2 regions of the Paenibacillus sp. AK121 genome follow, and region 2 is predicted to be linked to the other one. Evidence: riboswitches for the same ligand, from Rfam matches in the RefSeq annotation. Region 2 holds a riboswitch; the other holds the start of a gene.
The links. A riboswitch is a leader RNA that binds a small molecule or an ion and turns the genes downstream of it on or off. The one in region 2 is predicted to bind cobalamin.
Positions count from the first base shown of each region.

Region 1 (7,947 bases), on a different contig from region 2:
CAACAATTTGTGAGTGCATGTCCTTGACCGGCTTAATCAGAATTGGATTCATATCGGTCGTCGCCTCAATACCACAGGCTTCGGCCTGCACACCCTGAGCACGTCCAATTTCCTTGCCGTCCTCAGTAACATAAGAGTTTAACGCCATATTTTGTGACTTAAACGGTGCGGGACGATAGCCGTCCTGCAGAAAGATCCGGCACAGTGCAGTCGTTACTACGCTTTTGCCCACATCCGACGCTGTTCCTTGAAGCATCAATATAGCTGCCGGGTTCGTGCGGGACGGTTCGAAAGTTGACAATTGCCTCTTCCCCTTTAACGAATTCATTTCAAATTGGGTCACAACCCGTACAAAATGACAATAAACAGCAACAAAACCGTCTCCAGCAATTCGTTCAAAGCTCCGTATATATCCCCCGTAAGTCCCCCAAGGCGGCGGTTAATACGGTTTGCAACAAAGGTTCCAGCTCCGTAGGCCAAAAGCGGAAGCAATGCAAATCCTAGCCAGATTGGAAAAGACCCAGAATTCGAAAGATGCATCTGTAAGTATGCCCCTGCTAACGATAGGCCCCCTGCTTCCTCTGTTACTGTAGCTAAACCTGCAAAGATATATTGCCCTACAGCAGCGCATAGCGTCACTAATACTGCCCAGAATACGGCCAGTCCGACACGTTTACCGTTCATATCAGCAAAACGCGCTGCCAGCCCATCATCGTTACGGGCTTTAGGCCAGCGCCTCATCGCATGTACCATAAACCAACGGCTCCAAACCATCGGAAGTATCAGCAAGCCGGACGCATTTCGCTCAACCAGCACGGTATACAACAAAGAAGCCTTGAGCATGAGTAGCAGTACACAAGCAATAACACCCATCGCTCCTACACGGCTATCCTTCATAATTTCCAGCATCCGTTCACGGGACCTGTAGCTAAACAAGGCATCAGCCGCATCCATCCACCCATCCAGATGCAGTCCGCCCGTCAACCACACCCAGACAGCAAGGGTAAGAATCGCACATGGCACTGGTGGCAGCACCATAGCCGTAAGCGCCGCAAAGCTCCAAACGATAATGGCAATAACCAATCCAACCAGCGGATAATAGCTTGTACTGCGTTTCAGCAACTCCGGGGAAAAATCGAGCTCCGCCTTGACCGGTAGACGGGATAAAAATTGAAAAGCCGCAGCAACAGCCTGACGTTCACTACTCATAGCTTATATTCCAACTGTTTAAGTTCTACGGGGATACCCGCCGTTACTAAAAAAACTTCATCACAAAGACGGGCAATCCGCTGATTCATAACTCCGCTCAAATCCCGATACAGCCTTCCAAGCGGATATTCTGGTACAATACCGTCACCGACCTCATTGGTTACGATGACGAGCGATCCCGGATACTGCTCCACAGCTGCCGCCAGTTCATCCATGGCGGCTCTGGCGGCAGTTTCACCGTCCTCGCCTGCGGCCAGCAGTACGTTCGACAGCCACAGGGTCAGGCAGTCGACCAACACCATAGACGCAGGCTGCGACGCTTGAGCGTTGCCAAGTTGTCGCAGCAGCTCCGGCAGCGCCTGCGCTTCCTCCAGCGTCTGCCAGTCATACCCGGCAGAATCGCGCTGGAGCCGATGAAGGGCGATGCGCTCCTTCATCTCCACATCATAGGCTTGCGCCGTTGCAATGTAGCAGGCACGCGGTGCGCGCGCCATGCATAATCGCTCGGCAAAGCCGCTTTTTCCGCTGCGTGCCCCGCCGGTCACGAGCGCCTTCATCGCTGCGCGGCTCCCTGACCGTCCGATACGCCTGCATCGGCAAAGGTCGCCATTTCGCGCATAATCCGGCACGCCGCATCAATCAGGTGCAAGCTCAGCGCACCGCCCGTGCCCTCACCGAGCCGCATGTCCAGATGGAGCATGGGCTCCAGCTTGAGCTGGCGGAGCACCGCCGCATGTCCGCGCTCGTCCGAGGCGTGCGAAGCAAGCATGTACGCCGCGCTTGCAGGCGCAAGCGCGCGTGCAGCGAGAGCAGCCGCGCCGGAAATAAAGCCGTCCAGCACCACTGGACAGCGATGTGCGGCTGCGCCGAGGATGACGCCTGCCAGGGCGGCAATCTCCAGACCGCCGACCTTGGTCAGCACGTCAAGCGCGTCATTGGCATCCGGCTGATTCACCTCCAATGCGCGGCAGACAACGGCTATTTTACGGGTAAGTCCCGCCGAATCTACACCTGTCCCCCGGCCTACGATAACTTCCGGCTCAAGCCCGGTGAGCGCACACACGACCGCAGCGCTGGCTGTCGTATTCCCGATGCCCAGCTCTCCGGTAACGAATAGCCGTGTGCCACCTTTAACCGCTTCTGCTACAGCTTCAGCTCCGGCCAAAACTGCTTGTTCCGCTTCCGTACGCAGCATGGCTGGCCCTTTAGCCATATTCGAAGTGCCCATGCGCACCTTACGATTCACCAAACTCGGGTGAGAGACATCCGCATTCACGCCAACATCTACTACCTGGACATCAGCGCCCGCATGACGTGCCAGCACATTAATTGCTGCGCCGCCTGACAGCATGTTATACAGCATTTGCTGCGTAACCTCAGCTGGAAAGGCGCTAACTCCCTCTTCACACACACCATGATCCGCAGCCATGACCATCACCGTTTTACGATCAAATTCAGGCTTATCCACGCCAGTAATTCCTGCTAACTGGATGGCCAAACTCTCCAGCTTTCCAAGACTTCCAGGTGGCTTCGTTAATTGGTCCAAATGTGCTGAAGCTGCCGAAGCCGCCACTCCATCCGGCTGGGCAATGCTATCGATCAGCTGACGCAGCTTGTCGTTCATATCTTCCACTCCCTGCTCTTTTTTTAGTATGTTCCCAATCTCCTATTGGTCTGCTGTAGACGCAGCGCTTCTGCGCAGCAAGAGCTGCGGCACACCGCTATCGGGATGCGGAAGCATCACAGGCTCAACACCATATACACGACGAATCCGGTCCTCTGTTAGCAAATCCGATGAAGTACCCAATCCTTCAACCATTCCATCCTTAAGTACAAGCAAATTATCGCAAAACTGTGCCGCCAAATTAAGATCATGCAGGACAGCAATGATTGTCACGCCCGTTTCTTGGCGCCATTCTGCCAGCAACTCCATAAATTCAAGCTGATAGCGCAAATCCAGATAAGTCGTAGGTTCGTCCAGCAGCAATACCTGTGGCTCCTGTACCATCACCTTTGCTAATGCTACACGCTGTCGCTGTCCCCCACTCAAGCGGTCCAATGTTCTGTCGGCCAGTGAAGTTAGACTCAATCGCGCTAGGACCCGATCCGTAATCGCCTCCACATCAACTCCCTTTTCCCTGCCTAGCCAGTCCTGATGAGGAAACCGTCCCATTTCTATAACTTCCCTGACGGTGTATCCCACTGGAGGAATTCCCTCCTGCTGGAGTACGGCTACAAGTTGGGAAAGCTCTTTTCTGCTGTAGCTACCGACCTTTTTACCATAGATATGAACACTTCCAGAAGTCGGCTGATCTACGCCAGAAAGCAGATGCAGCAACGTCGATTTTCCACTCCCATTCGGACCAATGATCCCCCACCAAGCTCCTTCGTCTACGTTCCAGCTAATATTCTTCAACACATGGAACTCTCCATAAGCACGGGTCAGGCCTGCTACCTCTAGCGCCCGATCATACACCTTCTGTGATTCACTTTGTTTGGTCACAACAGATCCCCCCTGCGTAGCTTCTTGTTCCGGTACAGGAGATACGCGAAGAACGGTGCCCCAACAAAGGCCGTCATAACGCCCAGAGGAATTTCTGTTGGGGCCAACAACGTGCGAGCCGCCGTATCTGCCCAAGCCATAAAAATAGCTCCACCCAGTGCAGATAACGGAACAATCATCCGGTAATCGGGACCTGCCATCAGACGAATGATATGAGGCACAACAAGTCCAACAAAGCCAATGACTCCACATACCGAGACAGCGGCAGCTGTCAGCAAGGTAGATATGATCAGGACAGATAGCTTCGTCGCATCTACATGAACCCCCATATGAGCCGCTTGACGTTCTCCCAAAGCCAGAATATTCAGCACCCGTGCCCGGTTCCATAGAAACACCAGCCCAACGATCACGTAAGGTAAAAGAATTCCCGTATATGACCAACCGCGCAGACTGAGACTTCCCAGCGTCCAGTACAATATTTCATTGACTGTTTCCTTCGACATGGCTGCCAGAAAAGAAACAATGGCTCCCCCAAAAAATTGCATCACCACACCTGATAAAATGAGGCTTTGGGTCGGAATTTTCCCACCTTCACGCGCCAACGTCAACACCATCCACAGCGTCAGCATGCCGGTTATAAATGCAACTAGCGGAAGCGTCCATATACCCACAAATGAAAATTGAAGCCCCCAATAAATCAGTACTGCTGCTCCGACCGAAGCTCCCGAGGATACCCCAAGGGTATACGGATCAGCCAAGGGATTACGCAACACACCCTGAAATCCGGCTCCCGCCAACGCCAGCGCTGCTCCAACCAACATTCCCAGTAACACCCGTGGCAATCTGACCTTTAAAATGATTTGCTCTGAGGATGTATTCCAATCCGGTGTAAACGTATCACCTAACCACGGTAGGTGGTTGATCAAAATACCTGTGATCTGGCTGACCGGAAGACTGACCGAGCCGATGCCAAGACAGAGTAGCAGCGTCAGCAGCAGCAAGACAAGACCTGTCCCCCCAAAACCGATCAGTCTACGGTTCATTTGAAAATTTCAGGGTACACGCCCTTAGCCACTTCCTTGAGCCCTTCCGTTACGCGTGGCCCCGGACGGCTGATCAAATTATCATCCACGGCAAATACACGATGGTTACGAACAGCGGATATTTGATCCCATCCACTACGAGCTTTAATGATATCGCCGAGGGTCTGGCCCGTTTTGTCGTCCTTCACACTTTTGCTGTACAAAATCACGTCAGGGTTTGCAGCTATAATATTTTCCTCACTGATTTGGTACCACCCCTTCTGCGTAGCACCTACATTTTCACCACCTGCTAATGTAATCAGCTCGTCCATAAACTCGCCTTTACCCACTGTCCAGCCTGGTGAAAACTCGACGTATACCCGCAGCTTCTGCCCTTTGCCGATATTTTTAACTCCTTCTTTCACTTCTGCTACATCTGCTCTCATCTTGTCAGTCACCGCTCTCGCTTCTTTCTGATGATCGGTGATTTTCCCATACAATTCGATATTAGCTATGACATCTTCAACTGTTTTCGGTTCTGTTTTAAAAATCATAATTCCCATGTCACGCAGCTTAGTCGTAGCCTGTTCACTAAGTGAAATCCCTGCAAAAACAACTTCCGGGTTCGCAGCAATGATCGCCTCTTCGTTCGGTTTCATAATACCGCCCATTTTAGGCTTTTTCGTAGCTGCCTCCGGGTAATCAGAGTAGTCGGATACACCAACAATTTCCTTATCCAGTCCGATAGCGAACAGCGCCTCGGTTTCTGCCGGGGAGACGGAAACGATCTTGTCCGGTGCTTTTTTAAATGTAAATTCCTGTCCTGTTGCATCCTTAAGCGTTAGCGGGTAAACCGTTTTACCCGGAGGCTCTTGTGCGGTTACGATCTGTCCCGGCTGCTGTGAAGAAGCTTGACCCTCTTTATTTTCTGCATTTTTTCCATTCGCGCCACATGCACTCAGCCCAACTGCCAATATCAGCGCCAATAGACCTGTAGTCCATACCTTTATTTTTTTTCCTGCCATGATTTGCACCCCTTCATACATAAATCGTTAAGAGCGTTACTTGAACTTCATCCGATATTTTCTCATTCCAGCCTTCTTTTCCTATCAAAAACCCCCGCATCCTCATATCAGGACACAGGGGTCACGTTAGCACAGATCGTGCGCAGGCGGGCAGCTTCTTTCCGCATGGACAGTCACTGCGAACACGTCATCCTTTCCTCGAAGGATTATGGTGACAGGCGGACGGGCAGGTATCCTGACTTATGGAAAATGCATGTCCTGATATTCTTTCATATGCCTGGCGGCACATAAAACAGGGCTAATGGGCATGTTTCCATTTACAGTGGCGGGACCGTGTCGGACTCACACCGACTTCCCTTTTAACAACGCAATAAAGGAAAGCAAGTTCCTCACATAGCGCCGACCTCGTCTGCTGGATATTTGATGTAGTGGTAGTCAAGCCGTTCTTTTACTTGATGATTATAGGTTAAAAAGAGTTAGCTTACAACCCAAACAGTCGCTTTATTCGCCTTGTTTAACCTAATGAGAAAGCAATCTTGCTATACAATTGTGCGGTCCTGTCAACCTTAACTGAATCCTAAATGCTTCTCCCGGCTTCGGATTCAGACTCCAAAAATCATGGCCAGGCATAAGCATACAAGCCAACTGACGAATTACACCACCATGCGTGACAATCAAAACAGAGGGCGGCGCAGCATTCGACTCCATTGGCTGAACCTCCAAAGCAATGCGCCACGCAAACAGAGAGTCTAGGAATTCACGCAGACGATTCACAAAATGAATCCAAGGCTCTCCTCCAGGTGGGGTGAATTGTTGCGGCTCATCAATCCAAGCGCGATACAACGCCACATCCTTAAGCATGTCATACGTTTTTCCATCCCACTCACCAAAGTGAAGTTCTCGCAGACGTGGTTCCATGATAGGAGGCATAGCAGAGAGGGAACATTCAGACGTCAATGCTGACTCCGGCAAAATGATCTGCAAGGTCTGGCGACATCGCATCAAGTCGCTGCAATAGATTCGAGCAAAGGAATGTCCCTGCAATTTTTTCTGTAAAGTCTTTAACTCCTGCTCTGCTCCCGACAGCAAACCCAAGTCGGCATGTCCCAGATATCGACGTTCCTTATTCCATAAGGTCGTGCCATGACGAACTAGCACGAGCTCCATGTCCCACTGCAGATCTTCTTTAGCATCATTCGGCTTACTAACCTGTTGTGAGTTCGGACTTGGTGCACTTTCTCGCACTCTTTTTCCTTCTGTATCTTGTTTCAAAATCGTGTCACTCCTCACTGCATCCATCCCAAGGCAAAACACCCTGCAGCTCCCATCAAACACAATCCTACAAACATAGTGGATACGGCGAACATCAGCCGGATCGTATGCCGGATATCCTTCGACTCCAACGGTCGTATCCCTTCGCCCATATATGCCCGAAAGGAGCGTATGCCGTGATACACATTATAGCCACCGAGACGAATCCCTAGGGCACCTGCCACCGCTGATTCGGGAAATCCGCTATTTGGGCTTGGATGCAGACGGGCATCCCGCTTGATTGTCCGCCAGCTTCTTGCAGCATCCAGCCGATACAACCACGACGCTATCACTAGCATAACTGCTGTCATGCGAGCCGGAATGTAGTTAGCTACATCATCCAGCCGTGCCGAGGCCCAGCCTAAATGCAGGTACTTTTCATTTTTGTAGCCAACCATTGAATCGAGCGTGTTTACGGCTCGATATGCCAGTGCCAAGGGTGCTCCCCCGATCAGGGCATAAAAAAGCGGGGAAATAATGGCGTCCACGATATTTTCAGCGACCGTTTCGACGGTACCGCGCACAATTTCGGGCTCGTCAAGCTGCTGCGTATCCCTTCCGACAATCATGCCTAGCTCCCGACGTGCCGCAGTCAGGTCATTCGCCTGCAACGCTCGGTATACTGCCATCCCTGCGTCCTTTAGACCTTTGGAAGCAATCGTAGTTGCAATCAGAACAATTTCTACGACGACAGACAACCACGGGTGAATCCAGGCAAGCACACGCAACAGCCCCCAGGCAAGCACAAAGGAACCCCCAGCCACAATAAATGGAAGCAGTGTGCCCGCACGTTTCAGTCCTCGGTCACTGCGGACCTTACGGCGAATCGCTTTTTCCAATGCTGAAATGGCATGTCCCATCCCGATGACTGGATGCG
Region 1 covers NZ_JAHPJM010000004.1:5,039-12,985, forward strand. Annotated here, with positions in the region: gene KSP24_RS08745 (cobyric acid synthase) at 1-301, opposite strand, end outside; gene cobS (adenosylcobinamide-GDP ribazoletransferase) at 340-1,209, opposite strand; gene cobU (bifunctional adenosylcobinamide kinase/adenosylcobinamide-phosphate guanylyltransferase) at 1,206-1,766, opposite strand; gene cobT (nicotinate-nucleotide--dimethylbenzimidazole phosphoribosyltransferase) at 1,763-2,833, opposite strand; gene KSP24_RS08765 (ABC transporter ATP-binding protein) at 2,876-3,712, opposite strand; gene KSP24_RS08770 (FecCD family ABC transporter permease) at 3,709-4,755, opposite strand; gene KSP24_RS08775 (ABC transporter substrate-binding protein) at 4,752-5,759, opposite strand; cobalamin riboswitch at 5,968-6,182, opposite strand; gene KSP24_RS08780 (histidine phosphatase family protein) at 6,279-7,031, opposite strand; gene cbiB (adenosylcobinamide-phosphate synthase CbiB) at 7,046-7,947, opposite strand, start outside.
Region 1: another riboswitch for cobalamin. It lies ahead of KSP24_RS08775 (ABC transporter substrate-binding protein); the one in region 2 lies ahead of KSP24_RS04145 (ABC transporter substrate-binding protein).

Region 2 (7,947 bases):
TAGCGACCATGTACTGATCGTGGATGATTTCTTGGCTACTGGTGCAGCTTTGGTCGGACTTACGGATATTGTGAAGGAAGCAGGAGCGGAACTGGCCGGAGTCGGCTGTGTAATTGAAAAGAGCTTTCAGGAAGGCCGCGGGTTGTTGGAGCAAAGGGGCATTGCCGTACGTTCTCTTGCGCGTATCGCTTCCATGGCACCGGGCGAAGTCCATTTTATAGAGGAAGCTGGCATGGTGATTCCTCCCGTTAAGGAGAATGTGGGATGTTAAGTAAACAAAAATTATTTGCGCTGGGCTTCCAGCATGTCATGGCGATGTACGCCGGAGCCATTGCTGTTCCTCTGATTGTAGGGGGAGCACTTCACCTGACGCCAGCCCAGATGGCCTATCTAGTGGCTGCTGATTTATTCACTTGCGGGATTGCTACATTATTACAGATTATGGGCACACGCTTTTTTGGAAGTAGATTGCCTGTCATTTTGGGCTGTACGTTTACGGCAGTAGGACCCATTATCGCAATTGCTTCGACCTCAAATCTGGCGACAGCGTACGGTGCCATCATTTTGTCCGGTATATTTGTGGTGCTTGCGGCACCGCTATATGGCAAACTGTTACGCTTTTTCCCAACAGTGGTTACCGGCTCGGTCGTTACGATTATCGGTCTATCCCTTATTCCGGTGGCGATGAACAATGTAGCGGGTGGTCAGGGCAGCGCGGATTTTGGACAGCCGCGTAATTTGCTGCTGGCACTGGTTACACTACTGGTTATTCTGCTTGTCAATCGAGTAGCTAAGGGCTTTTTACGCTCGATTTCCGTACTTATTGGTCTGTTTGCAGGTACTGTAGTCGCCTATGCGATGGGAATGGTGCACTTTGCTCCCGTAGCGGATGCTTCATGGGTGAGTATTGCGCAGCCGTTTTATTTTGGTAAGCCAGAATTCAGCATTATAGCGGTATGCACGATGATTATCGTCAATATTGTCAGCATGGTCGAGTCTACGGGGGTTTATCTGGCAGTAGGTAAAGCGATTGATCAGAAGGTGGAACAAAAGCAAATCGTCAATGGACTTCGTTCGGAGGGACTTGCGATTATGCTGGGCGGTATATTTAATGCGTTCCCTTACACAGCCTTCTCGCAAAATGTGGGTCTGATCTCGCTAACTCGCGTCAAATCGCGTAACGTTATTTTTGCTGCGGGCGGCATCATGGTCGTTCTCGGTTTGCTGCCTAAGCTGGCTGCCTTGACGACAGTGATTCCTAACGCTGTGCTGGGCGGGGCAATGATCGTCATGTTTGGTTCGGTTGCTGCATCAGGTATGTCTATTTTGTCAGAAGTAGATCTGCGGAAGGAAAGCAATCTGCTGATCGCAGCATGCAGTATTGCTGTAGGCCTAGGCTCAGCTGTTCTGCCGCAAATGTTTGACCAACTGCCTAGCTTTGCCAAAATGCTGCTGCAAAATGGTATTGTATCGGGCTCGATTACGGCAATTGTCTTGAACATCGTTTTGGCAAGAAAACAGGGTGAATCGGTCAAAGGCGTAAATGTCTCGGAGGTTCCACAGAAGGTTTGATGAATAGCAAATAAACCAAAACAGCCGGAGAGAGGGTGTAGCCTCTTTTCCGGCTGTTTGGCATAGGGTTACCCAGAGCGGATTATAGTGGTGGATGTTTTCGGACCACGGTGCAGCTTCCCGAAAGGGGGTGAAGCCGATGGTCACACTTGTGTCGTGCTACGATGTGTTGCGTTGGATGGTTACGTTACTAAGCCTGGTGTTTAGTATTCGTAAACTTTATCGCTGGCTGCGTCGGAAATTTCGGAACAAGCGAAAACCCACCGCTTGATTAGGTTAGGCGCCTAACGGTGGGTTTAGCTAAGCATTTAGCGCGCCGTGGTGATCCACAGCCTTTCAAATCCTAGGAGTCTTTGCCGTTGGCGCGACGAAGGCTCTTTTTAGTATACGGATACGGTGGATATCTCTATACCTAATTTTAGCACGTGAATTGCGTGCATGCAATGAATAGTGACAGTCTTGATCTTTGCGGGATCGTTCAAATTTAAATTATTGTGCCGCATTTATTGACAAGCCAGTAGCAACAAAATAAGATAATCCTAATTCGTAATAAAAAGGAATAAAGGAAGAAAACAGGTGTGAGCCGGACAACTCTATATACGAGGTTTTGTTGAGACGATGTAGATAGTTGTTGAGCGTGTTCACTTAAAAGGGAAGTTCGGTAGATTCCGACACGGACCCGCCACTGTATACAGGCATCAGCAGGGTACTGCTGGAGCTTTCAGAATAGCCACTGGAACTGTGAGGAACCGGGAAGGCCTGAAAGATAAGCCTGGAGTCAGGAGACCTGCCTGTTTTGACATCACTGTCAGACCCACGGGATGCTGGGGAGGTGGTTAGGCGTGCTGCATACGGAATGTCTGAAACCGATCTGATCCCTTCTATGTTTTTGGAGTTGGCTTTGAGGTGAGTTTTGACATTTTATAATGAAAGCATTTCTGACTGCTGGTCAAGTGGTTGGGAATGCTTTTTTCGCGTTTTGCGTTAGGTTTATACGATATTTTACAAGATAGAGGAGGACATGTGGGATGATAGGCAATCGTAATAGGCGTTCATGGTTCATATGTACAGGATTGTTGCTGCTGATGGCAGTTATGGCTCTTTCGGGATGCGGCACAGCCACAAAGACGGAGGATAGCTCAGGCAAGGGTGAGAATACGCCTGCACAACAGACTCCAGCAGGTAAAAAGCTGGTGATGGCGTATACGTGGAAACCGTCAGGCGTCGATCCGCATGGAGACAATAGCTGGGATGTGATGCGTTCCGGTGCCGGTGAGACACTCATTCGTTTGAATGAAAAGTTGGAGCCTGTGGCTTGGCTTGCCAAGGAATGGAAGCATGACAGTCCTAACGTGTGGACGTTCAGCTTGCAGGGTAAGGTCACTTTTCATGATGGAAAGAGTATGGATGCAGCAAGTGTAAAAGCATCTTTGCTGCGCTCTATCGAGAAAAGTCACCTGGCGAAGGATTTACTGGATGTGAAGTCCATTGATGTAAATGGCCCGCTGACGCTGAAAATCACGACAAACCAGCCGAATGCAGCGCTGGCATCCAATCTGGCTGATCCGTCAACAATCGTGCTGGATGTGGCATCCATGAAAGATGAGCAGAGCTACCCTGCGATGACAGGTGCTTTTAAAATCAAAGCCTTTAACAAGGATCAATCCTTGGTCGTAGAGCGTTATGACGGATATTGGGGCGAAAAGGCACGACTGGCTGAAGCAACGATGAAATTCATTACGGACGGTAATTCGCGCCTGATGGCGTTGCAATCCGGTGAGGTGGATGTAGCGACGGATATTCCGGTAGATAACGCAGAGGTATTAAAAAAGAACGACAAGCTACAAGTGCTGTCGGCTCCGTCCTTGCGTACCCATATGATTGTGTACAACATGGAATCGTCTGTGTTCAAGGATGCGACCAACCGTAAGGTGGTGGACAGTCTGATTCCGCGCGCATCCATTGTGAGCGCCGTCATGAGGGGCTTCGGTACGGAAGCAAGCAGCCCGTTTCCGAGTATCCTTCCCTTCGGTAAGATTGAGCGCAAAGCATTGAACGGAACGGCAGAGCAGTTGTTGACGAAGGATGGCTGGCAAAAGGATGCCCAAGGCACATGGTCCAAGCAGGGCAAGCCATTCGAGGTTACGCTGCTGACCTTCCCTCAGCGTCCGGAGCTATCCGTCATGGCTGAGGTTATTCAGAGCCAGTTGCTGAATGAGGGAATCCAGGTCAAGATTCGCAAGGTGGAAAATATCGACGAGGCGTTGACCAAAAACGATTGGGATTTTGCTATGTACAGCATGCTCACGGCCCATACAGGGGAACCGCAGTATTTTATGGACATGTTCTACTCCTCTACAAGTGAAGCTAATGTAAGCCGTTATGCTTCCAAACCGCTGGAGGATATTCTTCACAGCCTGAAGTTGGCAAAGGATACCACACAGCGTAATGCGGTAACACTGCAAGCACTGGATATTATCAATACAGACTTGCCGCAGTCGTTCATTGTACACCCTGACAATGTGTTTGGCGTGAAAAAAGGGGTAGAGGGCTTTACGCCGCATCCGATCGAGTATTACTACATTACAGCGCAATCCGATATTGCGGAATAACGAGCTACGTATCCTATGATTCGTTTTATACTGGAACGTGTGGCGCAGCTGCCCATCATTGTATTCGTTGTATCCACGCTGACTTTTGTACTGATGAGGCTGGCCCCTGGTGACCCTGCCCTCATTTTGCTCACCGCGCATAATGTTCCTGCTTCTGGGGAGGCGCTGACCGCGCTGCGAAACGAACTGGGCTTGAATGAGCCGCTTCATATTCAATATGTGAACTGGCTGCGGGATGTGTTCACGGGACATTGGGGAACCTCATATGTGTCCAAGGAGTCGGTGCTAAACGAACTGTGGAGCAGACTGCCCGCTACGGTGGAGCTAGCTTTGGCGGGCTTTGCCGTCATGACGGTGCTTACGCTTGGGATGGGGCTGGCTGCCTCGCTAAAAGTCAGCGGTCCACTAGATCGTCTGGGCAGGCTGTTCGCTTTGCTAGGATCGTCGATCCCTTCTTTTTGGCTTGGTTTTCTGCTAATCTATCTATTTTCCGTTCGCTTGGGCTGGCTCCCATCCATGGGAAGGGAGGACTGGACACATTTAGTACTCCCAGCGCTGACGCTTGGTGCAGGATTGGGAACGGTGCAAGCTCGTGTATTGCGCGCTCAAATGCTGGAGCTGAGTGACCGCAATTTTGTGAAGGCAGCGAGGGCTCGCGGTTTTTCCCGTATGCATATTCTCTTTTTTGAGCTATTTAAACATGCCGTTCTGCCAATGATTACGCTGTTAGGTACGAATCTATCATTTATGCTGGCAGGTAACGTCATCGTAGAGACCATTTTTTCATGGCCAGGGTTGGGCAAGTATTTTATAGATGCAATTACGCAGCGGGATTACCCGGTGATTCAGGGATATGTTATGTTTGCCGCATTTTTAATTGTAGGTGTTCAGTGTTTGGTGGATGTGGTCCAGACGGTGATAGATCCAAGGCTGCGTTTGCGTTAAGGGGGAAGCTGAAAATGAAAAAGATACGGCTTTCCTTTAGAGGAAGCTTGCTGACAGGGGGCGCACTGTTTGGCCTGATTGTGCTGCTCGGATTGCTGGCTCCATGGGCTGCCCCTCATGATCCTCTGCATGTGGATCTTCTGAACCGTTTGGCACCACCCAGTCGGAAATATCCTTTTGGTACGGATCATCTGGGTCGGGATGTGCTGTCACGGCTCATTTACGGGATTCGGACGAGTGTGCTAATCGCTTGTGCGATTACGGTAGCTACGCTGTGTATCAGTCTGCCCACAGGCTTGCTCATTGGTTATGTGCGAGGGCGCGTGGATCAGTTGATTATGCGGGGAATCGACGGCGTACTGGCTTTTCCTGATATTATTTTAACGGTAGCGATTGTGGGTATTTTGGGGCCGGGTTTTGTCAACATGACTCTAGCGATTATTGCGGTACGGTGGGCGGGCTATGTCCGCTATATCCGTAGTTTGGTTCAAAAAGCTTGCCAGGAGGACTATGTACGGTATGCCCGTTTGTTCGGTAATTCACACGTGCGCATACTAAGGCGTTATGTATTGCCACAAGTATGGCCGCAATTGTTGGTTTATACGGTATGGGATATCGGACGCGTGGTGTTAATGATCGCTGGGCTCTCCTTTCTTGGACTGGGTGTACAGCCGCCCAAGCCAGAGTGGGGTGTGATGCTGCATGATGCAACCTCGTATTTTCAGGTGGCTCCGCATGTTATGATCTTCCCGGGTTTGGCGATTATGCTATTTGTGCTTGCCTGCCAGCTTCTGGGTGATCATTTTTCGGAAAAGGAGGCGGCAAAATAATGGGGGAGCGACCAGTCACGGGGCGAAAGGACACGATAGAGCAAGCATACATGCAAAAACCGTTGTTACACGTGGAACATTTGGAGATTTGCCGTACAGGTGTAAGAGCCAGCGGAAGCGAAAGCAAACCGCTATTACGGGATGTGAACTTTTCCGTCTACCCAGGGGAAATTGTAGCCTTGACTGGGCCAAGTGGATGCGGCAAAAGCCTGACCGCACACGCAATCGCGGGTATGCTGGACCCAGGTGTTGGTGTTACGCAAGGGTGCATCTACTATAACGGGGAAGACATTATCCCGTTCCATGAACAGCGCTGGCAAAGACTGCGCCGTGGGGAAATTGCCCTGCTCATTCAGCAATCGCTGAGCGGGCTGAATCCGATCCGTACCGTCCGTGCCCAGCTGACGGATACGCTTAGACTGAACGGGGGGCGCCTGATGCGCGCCCAGAAGGAGCTGGGGCAAGCTGATGCTGCCCCGTCCCACACTGCATCGCAGCCCCAGGGTGTGCTGTCACGGATGCGGCTGATGCTAAATCGTGTCACAGAGCTGGCTGGAGGCCGTACTATTCCAGGGCAGGAATCCTATTTGTGTTCTCTGCTCCGCAAGGTCGGTTTTGCCGATCCTGAGCATATTCTGTCATCATATCCTTTTGAACTAAGCGGAGGTATGTGCCAAAGGGTACTGCTGGCTGCAATGTTAAGCTCTGGTCCGCGCCTCTTTATTGCCGACGAGCCTACTACAGCGCTGGATGTTATTAACCGCGACAAGGTTCTGGCCTTGCTTCTACAGTTGAGGGAAGATTTCGATCTCACGATTTTGTTAATTTCACATGATCGTCAGGGGATAAGCCGCATAGCAGATCGGGTGCTGGAGATGACCCCGGAAGGAAGGATGCAACCGTGATACTGGAATTGAAGAACGTCACCAAAGCTTACCCTGTCCGCAGACGGAGAAAAGGCTGGTTCAACACGAGACAGAGTGAGCAGCAGGCTATACAGAAAGTGAGTCTGGAATTACGACAGGGAGAATGCCTTGGATTGGTTGGAGAAAGCGGAAGTGGCAAAAGTACGCTGGCACAGTGTATTCTGGGGCTGGAGTCGTTGACCTCGGGGGAAATCTGGCTGGATCACCGGCCCATACATACTAGAAGGATGAAGGATATTCATCTGTACAAACGAATCCAGTTGGTTGCGCAGGACTCGGCCTCTTCACTGCATCCCCGTATGACCATTCAAGATATTTTGATGGAGCCGATCCGTAACTATTTTCCTAAGCGAAAGGTAAGGGCGCTGGATATCTGCCTTTCCTTACTGGAATCGGTAGGGTTGGAGGCTGACAGTCTGGGAAAATACCCTGCACAGCTAAGCGGTGGACAAAAACAGCGGGTGTGCATTGCTCGGGCGTTGGCGGTTGAACCAGAAATCATCCTGTTCGATGAATCGGTCGCCAATCTGGATACGACAACCCAGTCTTCCGTGCTAGACATGCTCAAAAGAATGCAACTCGAACGCCAGCTGTCCTATCTTTTTATCACTCATGATCTTCAGTCCACCCGTACGTTCTGTGATCGTGTTGCCGTCATGGTTCAGGGAGAGATCGTGGAAATATTTGAGGATTGGGATGAAGAACTATTGAAGCATGAATACACGCGTGCCCTATTTCAAACATTGGCGGATTAATCCATAAATTCAATATTATAAAAATTCAAAATAAATAATAGCTCTGCTTGCCGAATATTGTTGACAAAATATAATGTGGTACCTATTCTAAATATGATTATGATAATCATTATCACATATATAGAAAAGGGGAAATACATTGATGTCCGTTCGACACCGCAAGACTGCCACCCTTATGTTGGTGACACTCCTCTTATTATCCGTTATTCTGGGCTGCGCGAAGCAGGAGAACACACCTGCATCCACCTCTACTAACGGAGCTGCCAATGAAAAGTCGATCACGCTATCGTGGCCACGGGATATTGGT
Region 2 covers NZ_JAHPJM010000002.1:185,080-193,026, forward strand. Annotated here, with positions in the region: gene KSP24_RS04135 (xanthine phosphoribosyltransferase) at 1-271, shown strand, start outside; gene KSP24_RS04140 (nucleobase:cation symporter-2 family protein) at 265-1,572, shown strand; cobalamin riboswitch at 2,178-2,381, shown strand; gene KSP24_RS04145 (ABC transporter substrate-binding protein) at 2,601-4,184, shown strand; gene nikB (nickel ABC transporter permease) at 4,200-5,129, shown strand; gene nikC (nickel transporter permease) at 5,144-5,959, shown strand; gene KSP24_RS04160 (ATP-binding cassette domain-containing protein) at 5,959-6,864, shown strand; gene KSP24_RS04165 (ABC transporter ATP-binding protein) at 6,861-7,640, shown strand; gene nikA (nickel ABC transporter substrate-binding protein) at 7,783-7,947, shown strand, end outside.